Regions from separate parts of the Streptomyces sp. NPDC057486 genome, predicted to be linked through region 2. Evidence: riboswitches for the same ligand, from Rfam matches in the RefSeq annotation. Region 2 holds a riboswitch; the other holds the start of a gene.

Region 1 (7,596 bases), on a different contig from region 2:
GAGGTCAGGCGTCCGGCCGACGCCGAGGCGTATCGGCAGCGCACGCTCGCCGAGGCCGCCCGCGACCAGACGAAGTTCCAGGCCGACGGCAGTGCGTACGCCGAACGGACCCTTGCCCAGGCGCAGGCCGACGCCAACACCGCGCGGGCCACCTCGCTCCGGGACGGCAATCAGGAGCTGATCGCGGCCAACCGCATCGTGGAGAACCTGCCGGCCCTGGCCGACGCGGCCGCCCGCGGGATGTCGGGGGCCGACCTCACCGTTCTCAACGGCACCAACGGTGTCAACGAGATGGCGGCGGGCGTGGTCAGCCAGGGGCTGGCGATCCTCCATGCGCTCCAGCGCGGCGCGAAGGCGGCGAAGCCGGCGGTCGACGCGAAGCGGGCGCCGCGCATCACCGACTCGAGCTGAGCCGGGCTGCTTCTCCGCTCCGGAGGCCTCCGGTACGAGGGATTTCGTTGCGGGGGCTTCCGCTGTGGGGGGCGCGGCACCCTCGTCCGTCGCCGTCCGCGCGGCTGCGGAAACCTTTCGCTGATACAGCAGAAGCCCCATGAACCCCGCGATGAACCCGAGGCCGCCGATGAGCGCGCCGTGCACGGGCGACTGCGGGGTGTGGTCGGTACGGGCAGGGGTGAGCGGTGCGGTCGTCGGAGGCCATCCGGGCAGGCTGCGAGCCGGCAACTGCTTCTCGAATCCGGCACCTTGGTGCAGCGGTGGGCATGGATGGGCGCAGGCGGACCAGTAAATGGTCAACCGTCCGTCCCGGATGGCGTAGAGTTGTGTTCACCGACGCGGGGTGGAGCAGCTCGGTAGCTCGCTGGGCTCATAACCCAGAGGTCGCAGGTTCAAATCCTGTCCCCGCTACTGAAGAATCAGGCCCGGCATGCATGAAGCATGCCGGGCCTGATTCGCGTTTCCGTCCCCCCTTCGGCCGACGCGGAGTCGCCGCGCGACGCCGCTCCGGCCAGCCTGGGGGAGTGGGGTGCGGCACCGTCCGCAGTCAGGCGCGTACCGGGCAGGAGGCCGCGGGGGCGCATCGGGCAGGAGACCACAGGAGCCGCTGCGCGTACCGGGCAGGAGACCACTGGTGGGGATGGCGGAGAAGCTGCGGGGGGTGCGGGCCGGGGGCGGCAGCCGTTCCCGGCGGTTCGTCGGCGTGCTGCCTGCACTGATGATCATCGTCGGGCTCGTGTTCGACATCCTCACCCCGCCGCCGTTCACCGCCGTGCCGCTCTTCGTGGCTGCCCCGCTGGTCGCCGCGCCGTTCTTCACCCGGGCGGGCACCGTCCGTATCGGCGCCGCCTCGCTGCTCTCGATCCTCGTCCTGCGGAGTGAGAGCGGCACGGTGCTGCAGGTCGTGCCGTCCCTCGAGATCCTCACCGTGCTCACCGTCTCGCTCCTCGCCCTCTTCATCAACGGAGTCGTACGGCGAAGCACTCAGCAGCTGGCTTCGGCGCGGGTCATCGCGGAGACCGCCATGCGGGCCGTGCTGCCGAAGCCGAACGACTGGATCGGCGGGCTGCAGGTCGCCGCGCGGTACGAGGCGGCGCAGGCGGACGAGTTCGTCGGCGGCGACCTGTTCGCCGTGGTGGACAGCCCGCACGGCGTGCGGCTGGTGGTCGGGGACGTGCGGGGCAAGGGGCTCGACGCGGTCGAGGCGGTGGCGGTGATCATCGGCGCGTTCCGGGAGGCCGCCGAGCAGGAGGCTTCGCTGGAGGACGTGGCGCAGCGGCTGGAGCGGGCGCTGGCGCGGGAGGGGGAGCGGCGCGGCGGGATCGATCCGGTCGAGGGGTTCGTCACCGCCGCACTCGCCGAGATCCCGCATGGCGGTGCCGAGGTACGGATCGTCAACCGCGGCCATCCCGAGCCGCTGCTGCTCCATGCCGACGGCGAGGTGGAGGTGCTGGTGCCGAGCGTGCCCGCGCTGCCGCTCGGTATGGGGCTGGGGGTGTGGCCGGACCTGGCCGACGTCTGGGGTCTGGCCGCCGGGACGACGCTGCTCGTCTACACCGACGGCCTCTCCGAGGCTCGGGACAAACAGGGGATCTTCTACGATCCGGCGGCCCGACTGCGCGGACGGCTCTTCCCCGGGCCCGAGGAACTGCTGTCCGCACTGACCGATGACGTACGGGTGCACACGGGTGGCAAGTCCACCGACGACCTGGCACTGGTGGCGGTCGCGCGGCCCGCGGAGGGGCAGCTGGAACGGCGCACGAAGGTGAAGATCGTGGGGCGCGGTCAGGAATGAGTCGCGACTGCGGTGAGCACACGAGGACGATGCCACCGTGCGTAATCGAAGAGTTCCGCTCCGCATAACGTTTGACGCAACGTCAGAAAGACGGTAGCGGCTGAGTCGGGGTCAACTCGTCCGATTCCACCCGGTTGTGTCCCGTAAAGTCCAGGCCAAGGTCGTCAACGATCAGTGGGAACGGCTTGGAATCGGACCCGTGTGTCTATTAACGTTCGATAACGCAGCGCGGTCGTCCCAGCCGTCGTCAGTGGCGGCACCCGTGCGCGAGCGCCGAATTCCGCAAGGGAACCGGGGAACCACCTACATGGGGTGAATCGGACACCTGTGTCTCGTGAGAGGCAGAGGAATCCGTAGGAGACCTTCCTGCTCCGAACCCGTCAGCTAACCCGGTAGGCGAGAAGGAAGGAAAGGAGTGCGCCCCCGTGGCGTCCAACAAGCCTGCCCCCGAAGCCCCTTCCCGGTTCGGCCCCGACTTCACCACCGAGTACGGATCCGGGACGGACACCGAGTTCGGCACCGAAGGCTTCGGAGAGACCGACCGGGCCTGGGAGGAATGGAACCCCACCGAGGAGTCCGTCCGCCCCGTACGTGGCAGGCACCGCGTCGCCAAGCAGCGCAACGGGCTCGCCCGTAGCTCCACGGTTCTCGGTGTCGGTGTCATCGCGGCCGTCGGCGCGGGCGGCATGGCCACCGCGCAGAGCAAGCCGCCGGTCTCCATCTCCCTTCCCGATTCCATCGCGGACAATCTCCCCGACGCCGGCTCCCTCCCCGGGGTGGGCGCGCTGTTCTCCGACGGGTCCGCCATCGACCAGGCCCAGGCCGAGACCGCCGCCGCACCGCTGACCAGCGCGGGCATCACCACCGCCGAGGCCGAGCAGGGCGCCACCGACGCCGGCGAGGCGCTCCGCGCCCGCATCCTCCAGCAGGCCGAGCAGCAGCAGAACGCCGCCGACGAGGAGGCCAGGGCGGCCGAGGAGAAGGCCGCCGCGGAGAAGGCGGCAGCCGAGGCGAAGCAGAAGCAGGACGTCGCGGCGGCCAAGGCCGAGGCCGCGAAGAAGAAGGCGGAGGCGGAGGCGAAGGCGAAGGCCGAGGCCGAGCGGCTCGCCAAACTGGCCGCCAGCTACGCCATCCCCACCTCCTCGTACACGATCACCTCGACCTTCGGCCAGGCCGGTTCGATGTGGTCCTCCGGCTACCACACCGGTCTCGACTTCGCGGCTCCGACCGGCACCCCGATCAAGGCCATCCACACCGGCACCATCAAGTCGGCCGGTTGGTCCGGCTCCTACGGCTACCGCACGGTCCTGGAGCTCGAGGACGGTACGGAGCTGTGGTTCTGTCACCAGTCGTCGATCAACGTCAGCGTCGGCCAGAAGGTCACCACCGGTGAGACCATCGGCCGCGTCGGTGCCACCGGAAATGTGACGGGCCCTCACCTCCACCTGGAGGTCCACACCTCGAGCGGCACGGGCATCGACCCGATGACCTGGCTGCGCGACAAGGGCCTCACGCCCTGACCCGAGGAACGCGAGCCGTCCCACCGGCCCGCCATCGATCCCCGGCAGCCCTGACGCTCACCCCCCGACGTCAGGGCTGCCGGTCCGTTTCTCCACGGCTTTCCCGTGCATCATGCATGGAATAGCGGCACCGGTGGATTTTGTTGATCCACTTATGACTTCTCTCCGCAGGCTCGGCTCTTCCGACCTTCAGGTCTTCCCGCTCGCCCTCGGCGGCAACGTCTTCGGCTGGACCGCCGACGAGGCGCAGTCGTTCGCCGTCCTCGACGCGTATGCCGCGGCGGGCGGCAATTTCATCGACACCGCCGACTCGTACTCCGCCTGGGTCCCCGGCAACGAGGGCGGCGAGTCGGAGATCGTCATCGGCAAATGGCTCGCCGCACGCTCCGACCGCTCCGACATCGTCGTCGCGACGAAGGTCGGCGCCCATCCCGAGTACAAGGGCCTCTCCGCGACCACCATCAAGGCCGCGGCCGAGCAGTCGCTGCGCCGTCTCGGCACCGACCACATCGATCTCTACTACACGCACTTCGACGACGAGACCGTCCCGGTCGAGGAGATCATCACCGCTTTCGACCAGTTGGTGAAGGACGGCAAGGTGCGCGCCATCGCCGCCTCCAACATCAGCCCGGAGCGGCTCCAGGCGTCCCTGGACTTCTCCGAGCGCGAGGGGCTGGCCCGTTACGTCGCCCTGCAGCCGCACTACAACCTCGTCTCCCGTGACACCTACGAGGGCGAGCTCCAGGACACCGCCGCCCGCGCCGGGCTCGCCGCCGTCCCGTACTTCGCCCTGGCCTCCGGTTTCCTCACCGGCAAGTACCGTCCGGGCACGTCGGTGGAGAGCGCCCGGGCCGAGAATGCCGGCCGGCACCTGGAGTCGGAGCGGGGCCGGAAGGTCCTGGCCGCACTCGACAGGGTGGCCCAGGAGCGCGGCGCCGAGATCGCGACCGTCGCCCTGGCCTGGCTCGCCGCCCGTCCGACCGTAGCCGCCCCGATCGCCTCGGCCCGCACGGTCGATCAGCTGCCGGCACTGGTGGCCGTCGCCGACCTGCGGCTGACCGAGCAGGAGCTGGCGGAACTCACCGAAGCGTCCGCCTGACCCGTCACCGGGGATGCCGGGGCGGCCGGCTCCCCCGGTGCTGCGACCGGAAAGGTTCACCGGCTCGCGACGCCCGGAACCTCGCTGCGTTGTCGCATCACCCGAGTACGTCCGGTACGAGGGCGATCCTCCGCCTTGCGATGCACCGCACCGGACGCCGCGGGCTTCCCGGCAGACCTTTCCGGTCGCAGCACTAGTGCCCCTCCCGGCAAGCTTTGCCCCGTCGCACCGCCCGGCACGCGCTCCCCCAAGGCCTCAAGGGCCAGGGGGGACCCCCTTCCGCGTTGGCCAAAAGCCCTGGTAGCTCCTTCCCCAAGCTCTCAACTCCGTTCGAGCAGGGGAGACCCCATCCAAGGACTTCCGGCCGCCTTGCGATCACACGCACCGGACGGCGCTCCTCATGGGGCAAACATTGCCGGTCAAGGCACTAGCGGTGCCGTCCGTGGGGCGGCCGGTGATACGGCTGCCCAGGGGGTGACAGGTACGGGTTGTGGCCGCCGTACGGCTGGTACTGCTGCGGAACCGGCGCCGGGGCCACGTACCGCGGGCGCAGGCGGCCCGTCGCCTGTGCCGCGTACGCCAGGGCGGGGGCGGCCACCTCCCGGCGCTGCCAGAGATGGTGCAGCAGTTCCAGTTCACGTGCGCTGAAGTCCGGTTCCGCCGCCCCGCGGCCTGCCCGGCGGCGCAGGAACGCCAGGGACGTGGCGAACGACTCGTACTCGGCGACCGTCCGCGCCGCCGCCTTGCCGCGCGCCGCGGCCTGCGCCTTGGCGTGACTGCGTACCTGCGCCGCGATCCGGCTGTGAGCGCCGTGGGCGGGGCCGTAGGCGGCGGCGTACCCATACCCCGGGGCTCCGTACCCCGCTTGCGCGTGCTGCCGGCGCGCCAGGTCCCGGGCCAGGCCGCGGGCCCGCATCGAGGAGAGCGCGAGCGGCTCGGCCGGGGTCAGCCAGCCGGCGGCCGCGTACGCGGGCAGCTCGGTCGCCAGGGTGCGCAGCTCCCGCTGGCGCGACCAGATCGCCAGCCAGGTGACCAGTCCGAAGACCGGGACCATGAACACCCCGTACACGACATAGAAGCCGTACGGGCCGAACGTCCCCGAGCCGTTCCACAGGGCGTGCATGCCCATGGCGAGGACCAGTCCGAGCAGCGGCAGCGCGATGCGGCGGATGCGGTGGCGGCGTGCGCTGAGCGCCGCGAAGCCGAAGCCCAGGCCGGTCAGCACGGTGAAGAGCGGATGTGCGAACGGCGTCATCACCCCTCGTACGAAGAAGGTCGCGGCCGTCACCGACGCCAGGCCCGAGTTGCCGATCTGCTGGTCCTCGCCGAACGCGTTGCCCAGATAGAGGATGTTCTCGGTGAAGGCGAAGCCCGTCGCCGTGAAGCCGGCGATGACGACCCCGGCGACGACACCGCCGAAGTCCCTTCGCCGGAACAGGAAGATCAGCAGGACGGCCGCCGCCTTCGCGCTCTCCTCGACGACCGGCGCTATGACCGTGGCCCCGAGGGTGTCCGCGTTCGCCGGGTCCGCGGTGGCCGTCGCGATCCAGCGGGTCGCGAAGGAATTGGCGATGATCGCGACCAGGGCGGCGGCGCACGCACCCCAGGCGAAGGCGAACAGCAGATTCCGCCAGGGTTCGGGTTCGACCCGGTCCAGCCAGCGGAACGCCGTCATCAGGAGCGGGACGGGCAGCACGGCCAGACCGAGCCCGACCAGGAATCCTTCGGTGCCGGTCTGGGCGCGGACCAGGGCCAGGATCACCAGCCCGCACAGCGCGAGCACCGTGAAGACCGCAGCGATACGGAACGTCTTGCTCCGCCAGACCATGCCGACGCGGCGTGGGCGGTAGCGCCACTGACCCCGCTCCGGCACGGCCGCCAGGATCTCGCCGACCCGCTGCTCCTCGAGGAGCGGGACGGCCGGCTGCGACTGTTGCTGCTGGACAGAGCCGTCGGACACCCCATGACCCTAACGAGGGGGACTGACAGCTGACCATGGGGCGACGAGGTGCGCGTGCCGCCCCGTCAGGAAATCCGCAGCTCAGCCACGGGTGAGGACCCGGCCGCGCCGGAAAGGTCAGCTACGGGCGAAGAGCAGGTCGTGCACGACGTGGCCCTTGTCCAGGCCCTGCCCCTCGAACCGGGTCAGCGGACGGAACGCGGGCCGCGGTGCGTAGCCGCCGTCCGCCACCGTGTTCTCGAACAGGGGGTGCGCGGTCAGCACCTCGAGCATCTGCTCGGCGTACGGCTCCCAGTCGGTCGCACAGTGCAGCACGGCTCCCGGCTTCAGCCGCTGCGCCACCAGATCGAGGAACTCCGGCTGGATCAGGCGCCGCTTGTGGTGGCGCTTCTTGGGCCACGGGTCGGGGAAGTACACCCGGAGCCCGTCGAGCGAGTCCGGCGGCAGCATCTCGCGCAGCAGGATGATCGCGTCACCGTTGGCCACCCGGATGTTGGACAGTCCGTTCCGGTCCGCGAGCCCGAGCAGATTGCCCTGGCCCGGGGTGTGCACGTCGACGGCGAGTATGCCGGTGCCCGGGTCGTCGGCCGCCATCTGCGCGGTCGCCTCACCCATCCCGAAGCCGATCTCCAGCACGATCGGGAGCCCGCCGAACAGCTCGGGCAGGTCGAGGACCGACTGCCCGTCGATGTCCAGGCCCCACTTCGGCCAGAGCCGCTGCAGCGCGTCCTCCTGGCCGGGTGTGACACGGCTGCGGCGCGGCTGGAAG
Region 2 (7,596 bases):
GGTCACCGTCCTTGAGGGTGATGACCTCCAGCTCGTCCTTGTTGGCCGGATAGTCCGGCACCACCCGCTTGACGACGCCCTGCAGGGTGCCGATCGCCAGGCCGGGGGAGGACTCGTCGAGCGTGGTGAGGCAGATGACCTCCTCACCGGTCTCCAGCGTGAGGAACTCCGAGACCTGTGCCCCGCCCGAAAGATTCGGCGCGGCATGGGTGTCCGGCAGCTGGGGCAGGTCGATCACCGCGAGCCGCAGCAGCCGCCCTGTCGACGTCACCACGCCGACATCGCCACGCGCCGTTGCCGGCACGGCCGACACGATCACGTCGTGCTTGGTGCGCTTGGCGTCCTCGGCGACGACGATCGGGTCGCCGGTGGCCGTACGGGCCAGCAGACCGGTCGAGGACAGCAGCACCCGGCACGGGTCGTCCGCGACCTCCAGCGGCACCGAGGCGACCTGCGCACCGGCCGACTCCAGCAGCACCGTACGCCGGTCGGTACCGAACTTCTTCGCGACCGCGGCCAGTTCGGTGGAGACCAGCTTGCGGAGCTCGGCGTCCGATTCGAGGATCGTCGTCAGCTGGTCGATCTCGACGTTGAGCCGGTCCCGCTCGCTCTCCAGCTCGATCCGGTCGAACCGGGTCAGCCGGCGCAGCGGGGTGTCCAGGATGTACTGCGTCTGGATCTCGCTCAGCGAGAAGTGCTCGATGAGCCGCTCCTTGGCCTGCGCGGAATTGTCGCTGGACCGGATGAGCCGGATGACCTCGTCGATGTCGATCAGCGCGACGAGCAGGCCCTCGACCAGGTGCAGCCGGTCCCGGCGCTTGGTCCGGCGGAACTCGCTGCGGCGACGCACCACGTCGAAGCGGTGGTCGAGGTAGACCTCGAGGAGCTCCTTGAGGCCCAGCGTGAGCGGCTGTCCGTCGACCAGCGCCACGTTGTTGATGCCGAAGGACTCCTCCATCGGCGTCAGCTTGTAGAGCTGTTCCAGCACGGCCTCGGGCACGAAGCCGTTCTTGACCTCGATGACCAGGCGCAGGCCGTGCTCGCGGTCGGTGAGGTCCTTGACATCGGCGATGCCCTGGAGCTTCTTCACCGAGACCAGGTCCTTGATCTTGGAGATCACCTTCTCCGGGCCGACGGAGAAGGGCAGTTCGGTGACGACCAGGCCCTTGCGGCGGGCCGTCACGTTCTCCACGGCGACCGTGGCACGGATCTTGAAGGTGCCACGCCCGGCCGCGTACGCGTCCTTGATCCCGCCGAGGCCCACGATCCGGCCACCGGTCGGCAGGTCGGGTCCGGGGACGAACCGCATCAGGGTCTCCAGGTCCGCGCCCGGATGCCTGATCAGATGGCGGGCGGCGGCGATGACCTCGCCCAGGTTGTGCGGCGGCATATTGGTCGCCATGCCGACCGCGATCCCGGACGAGCCGTTGACCAGGAGGTTCGGATACGCGGCCGGGAGGGCGACCGGCTCCTGCTCCTGGCCGTCGTAATTCGACTGGAAATCGACGGTGTCCTCGTCGATCGACTCCGTCATCAGCGACGTGGCGTCGGCCATCCGGCACTCGGTGTACCGCATGGCGGCGGGCGGGTCGTCGTTGCCGAGCGAGCCGAAGTTGCCGTGCCCGTCGACGAGGGGGAGCCGCATCGAGAACGGCTGCGCCATCCGGACCAGCGCGTCGTAGATCGACGCGTCGCCGTGCGGGTGCAGCTTGCCCATGACCTCGCCGACGACGCGGGCACACTTCACATAGCCGCGGTCGGGGCGCAGCCCCATCTCGTTCATCTGGTACACGATGCGGCGGTGCACCGGCTTCATGCCGTCGCGGGCGTCCGGCAGGGCCCGTGAGTAGATCACCGAGTACGCGTACTCGAGGAAGGAGCCCTGCATTTCGTCGACGACGTCGATGTCGAGGATCTTCTCCTCGAAGTCGTCCGGCGGCGGGGTCTTCGTACTGCGGCGGGCCATCGCTGCTGCGACTCCTTCACAGATTCGTTCGGGCAACCTCTGGTTCTGACGCGGACCATTGTGGACCGCCGCACTGACAACGCCGACCTCGACCCGTCCCTAAGGACAGTCCCGTAATCCCTGGCGGAACAGCGTGCGACGTCGGATGCGGTGCATCGCAAGGCGGAGGACCGTCCTCATACCGGGCGCATTCGGGCGTTCCGACGCGGCAGCGAGGTGCCGTAGCTGTCGTCGTGCGCCCGCCAGGGATTGCGGGACAGCCCTCAGGCCCTGTCCGACCGGTCTTCGTGGGCCCGCGACGTCCGGCACGGCACCTCGCCGCGTTGGCTTCGGTCGTCCACGTACGTCCAGTACGAGCACGATCCTCCACCTTGCGATGCACCGCACCATACGCCGCGGACCGATCCACGAGACCGGCCGGACAGGACCTGGCGCTCTTTCACGCGAACTTCCACGGCACGGGAACTTCGCCAGGTGTCGGTGCGCTTGCTTACAGTGGCAGGTCTCGCAGGAAATCCAGTATCGCGATCGAAGGGACGTACATGCCCATGGGTCACACGGCCACAGCCCAGGCCGGCTCCGGCGGCTTGACAGCGACCGAGCACCGCCTGGCCAACGGCCTGCGCGTGGTGCTCTCCGAGGACCATCTGACCCCGGTCGCCGCGGTGTGCCTCTGGTACGACGTCGGGTCGCGCCACGAGGTCAAGGGGCGCACGGGACTGGCTCACCTTTTCGAGCACCTGATGTTCCAGGGCTCCGGACAGGTCAAGGGGAACGGACACTTCGAGCTGGTGCAGGGAGCCGGCGGCTCCCTCAACGGGACGACCAGCTTCGAACGCACCAACTACTTCGAGACGATGCCCACGCATCAGCTTGAACTGGCCCTGTGGCTCGAAGCCGACCGGATGGGCTCGCTGCTCGCCGCGCTCGACGACGAGTCCATGGAGAACCAGCGGGACGTCGTCAAGAACGAGCGCCGTCAGCGGTACGACAACGTTCCGTACGGCACGGCGTTCGAGAGGCTGACCGCCCTCGCCTATCCCGAGGGCCACCCGTACCACCACACCCCGATCGGCTCGATGGCCGACCTGGACGCGGCGACGCTCGACGACGCGCGGACCTTCTTCCGTACGTACTACGCACCCAACAACGCGGTGCTGTCGGTCGTCGGCGACATCGACCCCGAGCAGACGCTCGCCTGGATCGAGAAGTACTTCGGCTCCATCCCGTCCCACGACGGCAAGCAGCCGCCGCGCGACGGCACGCTCCCCGAGATCATCGGCGAGCAGTTGCGCGAAGAGGTCCACGAGGAGGTCCCGGCCCGGGCCCTGATGGCCGCCTACCGGCTGCCGCACGACGGCACCAGGGAGTGCGACGCCGCGGATCTCGCGCTGACCGTGCTCGGCGGCGGCGAGTCCTCCCGGCTGCACAACCGCCTGGTCCGCCGCGACCGCACGGCCGTTGCGGCAGGTTTCGGGCTGCTGCGGCTGGCCGGCGCGCCCTCGCTCGGCTGGCTGGACGTGAAGGCGTCCGGCGGTGTCGAGGTGGCGCAGATCGAGGCCGCGGTCGACGAGGAGCTGGCCCGGTTCGCCGCCGAGGGCCCCACGCCCGAGGAAATGGAGCGTGCTCAGGCACAGTTGGAGCGCGAGTGGCTGGACCGGCTCGGTACGGTCGCGGGCCGCGCCGATGAACTCTGCCGGTTCGCCGTGCTGTTCGGCGACCCGCAGCTCGCCCTGACCGCCGTCCGGCGGGTCCTCGACGTCACCGCGGAGGAGGTCCAGGCGGCGGCCAGGGCCCAGCTGCGTCCCGACAACCGGGCGGTGCTCGTCTACGAGCCGGTCGAGCCGGCCGAATCCGCCGACGCGGAAGCCGACGAGACGGACACCGACACCGACGCGCACGAAGGGGCGGACAAGTGACCGACGCTGCCGCGACTGGAGTTTCGATGGAGTACCACCCGCAGCCGGCCCCCGGCACGGCCAGGCCCTGGGCCTTCCCCGCCCCCGAGCGCGGCGCCCTGCCCAACGGCCTGACGGTGCTGCGCTGTCACCGTCCCGGCCAGCAGGTCGTCGCGGTCGAGATCTTCCTCGACGCCCCGCTGGACGCCGAGCCCGAGGGCCTCGACGGCGTGGCCACGATCATGGCGCGGGCCCTTTCCGAGGGCACGGACAAGCACTCCGCCGAGGAGTTCGCCGCCGAGCTGGAGCGTTGCGGCGCCACCCTCGACGCGCATGCCGACCATCCCGGCATGCGGGTCTCCCTGGAGGTCCCGGCTTCTCGGCTGGCCAAGGCGCTCGGGCTGATCGCCGAGGCGCTGCGGGCGCCCGCGTTCGCCGACAGCGAGGTCGAGCGACTGGTGAACAACCGGCTCGACGAGATTCCGCACGAGCAGGCCAACCCGGCCCGGCGTGCCGCCAAGCAGCTCTCCAAGGAGCTCTTCCCGGCCACGTCGCGGATGTCGCGCCCGCGCCAGGGCACCGAGGAGACGGTGGAGCGGATCGACTCCGCGGCCGTGCGCGCCTTCTACGAGGCCCATGTCCGGCCGTCCACCGCGACCGCCGTCGTCGTCGGTGACCTCACCGGTATCGACCTGGACGCCCTGCTCGCCGACACCATCGGCGACTGGACCGGGAACACTGTGGAGCCCCGTCCGGTCCCGCCGATCACCGCCGACGACACCGGCCGCGTGGTGATCGTCGACCGTCCGGGCGCCGTGCAGACACAGCTGCTGATCGGCCGCATCGGCGCCGACCGGCACGACAGTGTGTGGCCGGCCCAGGTACTCGGCACCTACTGCCTGGGCGGCACGCTCACCTCCCGGCTGGACCGGGTGCTGCGCGAGGAGAAGGGGTACACCTACGGCGTCCGGGCCTTCGGGCAGGTCCTGCGCTCGACGGCCCCGGACTCCGCCTCCGGTGCGACCGGCGCGGCGATGCTGGCGATCAGCGGCTCGGTGGACACGGAGTCCACCGGACCGGCGCTCGACGACCTGTGGAAGGTCCTGCGGACGCTGGCGGCCGAGGGGCTGACCGACGCCGAGCGCGAGACCGCTGTGCAGAACCTCGTGGGTGTCGCCCCGCTGAAGTTCGAGACGGCTGCCTCCGTCGCAGGCACGCTCGCCGACCAGGTCGAGCAGCACCTCCCGGACGACTACCAGGCACAGTTGTACGCCCGCCTGGCCGAGACCGGCACCGTCGAGGCGACCGCGGCCGTGGTCAACGCCTTCCCCGTGGACCGGCTGGTCACGATTCTCGTCGGCGACGCCGCACAGATCGAGGAGCCGGTCAGGGCGTTGGGCATCGGAGAGGTGTCGGTCGTCACCGGCTGATGTGACAAAGTCCCGCAAAGAGGGACAAGAGGAGACCCTGGTGAGTCGCTTCTCGCCAGGGTCTCCCCTTTTGTCTGATTTGAGATGAAAGCTTCTCGCTTGCCCTGTGGGATGCACTACAAAACGCCCTGTCCGTTTGGTGAATGAAAGTGCTCCCGCCTAGCGTCGGCTCCACTGTCCGCCACTCGTATGCCGCATCCGTGGCGCCGGGCAGTGATCGCCGAGTCCCCTTCAGGCGCGAGCCCGGGGAGCCGGGGACCCACGCAGTCCCTGGGGTGAATCGGATGCCGCGACCTCCTGTGAGGCCGGGGATCCGTAGGAGACCTTCCTGCTCCGAACCCGTCAGCTAACCCGGTAGGCGAGAAGGAAGGAAAGGACCAGCTACTTCATGGCGTTCACCCGCCCCACCGGGAAGCACCGTGCCCCGAGCCGCCTGAAGCGCAGGAGCGCGCGCATCGCCGGAGTCGCGACGCTGGCGACCACCGGCGTCATCGGTGGACTGGCCTCTCCGGCCCTCGCCACGGATGCCGAGGCCCCCGACGTCAGTGAGACGGGCCTGACCCAGATCATCGCCATCGAGGGTGCCCTCGCCGACCAGGTGGCCACCCAGGCCGACGTGCAGAAGCGCCAGGCCGACGCAGCCGCGAAGGCGAAGGCCGCCGCGGCAGCCAAGGCGAAGGCCGAGGCGGCGGCGAAGGCCAAGGCCGAGGCCGAGGCCCGCGCCAAGGCGGCCCGCGACGCGAAGGCCCGCGCCGCCCGTTCCGCGGAGCGCACCCGCCTGGGCTCCTTCCAGCTCCCGGTCGCCGGTTCGTACGTCACCACCGGCTACAAGTCGAGCGGTGCCCTCTGGTCTTCCGGCAGGCACTCGGGCATCGACTTCCACGCGGCCTCCGGCAGCTCCGTCGTCGCCGTCGGTGCCGGCACGGTCGTCGAGGCGGGCTGGGGCGGCGCCTACGGCAACAACATCGTGCTGCGGATGACTGACGGCACGTACACCCAGTACGGTCACCTCTCCTCGATCGGCGTCTCCGTCGGCCAGAGCGTCGGCGCGGGCCAGCAGATCGGACTCTCCGGCTCGACCGGCAACTCCACCGGACCGCACCTCCACTTCGAGGCCCGCACCACGCCTTCGTACGGCTCCGACATGGACCCCGTGGCGTATCTGCGCGCCCATGGCGTGAACGTCTGACCGACGTTCCCTCCGCAACACCCCGAAGGCCCCGGTTTCCCGCCGGGGCCTTCGTCGCGTCCGCCCCTGCCGAAGCGCCCCGCGGAACCGGCCCCGGGCCAAAAGATATTCATGGTTTTCGGCCCGGCATCGGAAATTCAGTCGCATTGCAATAGAGTCACAGAACAGGCGTCGATCGGCCGCGTTTCGCGGGGATTAAGGCGGAGGTTCGGACATGCGCATTCCGGCGCAATCGGTATGCACGGCAATCCGTGACGACATCGTCTCCGGTGTCTTCGAACGCGGCAGCAGACTCACCGAGGAGCTGCTCGCGCGTCGTTACGGGGTCTCCCGTGTCCCGGTGCGGGAAGCGCTGCGCACCCTGGAGTCCGAGGGCTTCGTGGTCACTCGCCGACATGCGGGTGCCTGCGTTGCCGAGCCCACCGAGCAGGAGGCCGCCGACCTTCTGGAGGTGCGGATGCTGCTGGAGCCGCTGGGCGCGGCCCGTGCCGCGCAACGCCGCACCGAGGCGCACCTCAAGGTGCTCCGCGGTCTGGTCAGGCTGGGGCAGGAGAGGGTGCGGCGGGGCGAGGGGGAGGATCTGCGCTCGCTGGGCGGCTGGTTCCACGAGACGCTCGCCCAGGCGTCCGGCAGCCCCGGGCTCATCGCGCTGCTCACCCAGCTACGGCACAAGATCGCCTGGATGTACGCGGTCGAGCAGTCGGCCCGCCCCGCCGATTCCTGGGCGGAGCACGGAGCCATCGTGGACGCCGTGGCGCGCGGGGACGCGGAACGGGCCAGGGCGCTGGCCGCCCAGCACGCCGAGCGGGCCACCGCCGCGCACCGGCTGCGCCGCGCGGGCGGTGCTCCGGGCCGCGATGCCCGCGCCCTCCGCTCCGGCGGCCGGGTGAGGACTTCGCAACATGCCGTAAACACCGCGGGCGGCCGGCATTAACACATGCGCCGTATACAAAGAGAAGTAAATGGGTGGGGCTTTCTTTGGGCTGTCCGAATTCGCTCCGAATGTATTATCGGTATCCGAAAACGAAGGAGCCGCGGCCCCGGTTGGGGGTGCCGCGGCTCCGCCACAGAAATAGACCGACAGGAATCGGCCGGAAAGGCTTCCCCTGATCG

What was found. A riboswitch is a leader RNA that binds a small molecule or an ion and turns the genes downstream of it on or off. The one in region 2 is predicted to bind cyclic di-AMP.
Region 1: it holds a riboswitch for cyclic di-AMP, as region 2 does, so the genes downstream of both, ACFU6I_RS31510 (M23 family metallopeptidase) here and ACFU6I_RS18550 (M23 family metallopeptidase) in region 2, are expected to answer to the same signal.

The regions. Positions count from the first base shown of each region.
Region 1 is NZ_JBHVEE010000085.1:18,457-26,052, forward strand. It holds gene ACFU6I_RS31495 (SPFH domain-containing protein) at 1-411, shown strand, start outside; tRNA gene ACFU6I_RS31500 (tRNA-Met) at 791-864, shown strand; gene ACFU6I_RS31505 (PP2C family protein-serine/threonine phosphatase) at 1,094-2,248, shown strand; cyclic di-AMP (ydaO/yuaA leader) riboswitch at 2,510-2,662, shown strand; gene ACFU6I_RS31510 (M23 family metallopeptidase) at 2,674-3,768, shown strand; gene ACFU6I_RS31515 (aldo/keto reductase) at 3,923-4,867, shown strand; gene ACFU6I_RS31520 (PrsW family intramembrane metalloprotease) at 5,295-6,827, opposite strand; gene trmB (tRNA (guanosine(46)-N7)-methyltransferase TrmB) at 6,945-7,596, opposite strand, start outside.
Region 2 is NZ_JBHVEE010000035.1:40,467-48,062, forward strand. It holds gene ACFU6I_RS18535 (DNA topoisomerase (ATP-hydrolyzing) subunit A) at 1-1,966, opposite strand, end outside; gene ACFU6I_RS18540 (M16 family metallopeptidase) at 2,509-3,885, shown strand; gene ACFU6I_RS18545 (M16 family metallopeptidase) at 3,912-5,294, shown strand; cyclic di-AMP (ydaO/yuaA leader) riboswitch at 5,503-5,670, shown strand; gene ACFU6I_RS18550 (M23 family metallopeptidase) at 5,683-6,483, shown strand; gene ACFU6I_RS18555 (GntR family transcriptional regulator) at 6,698-7,417, shown strand.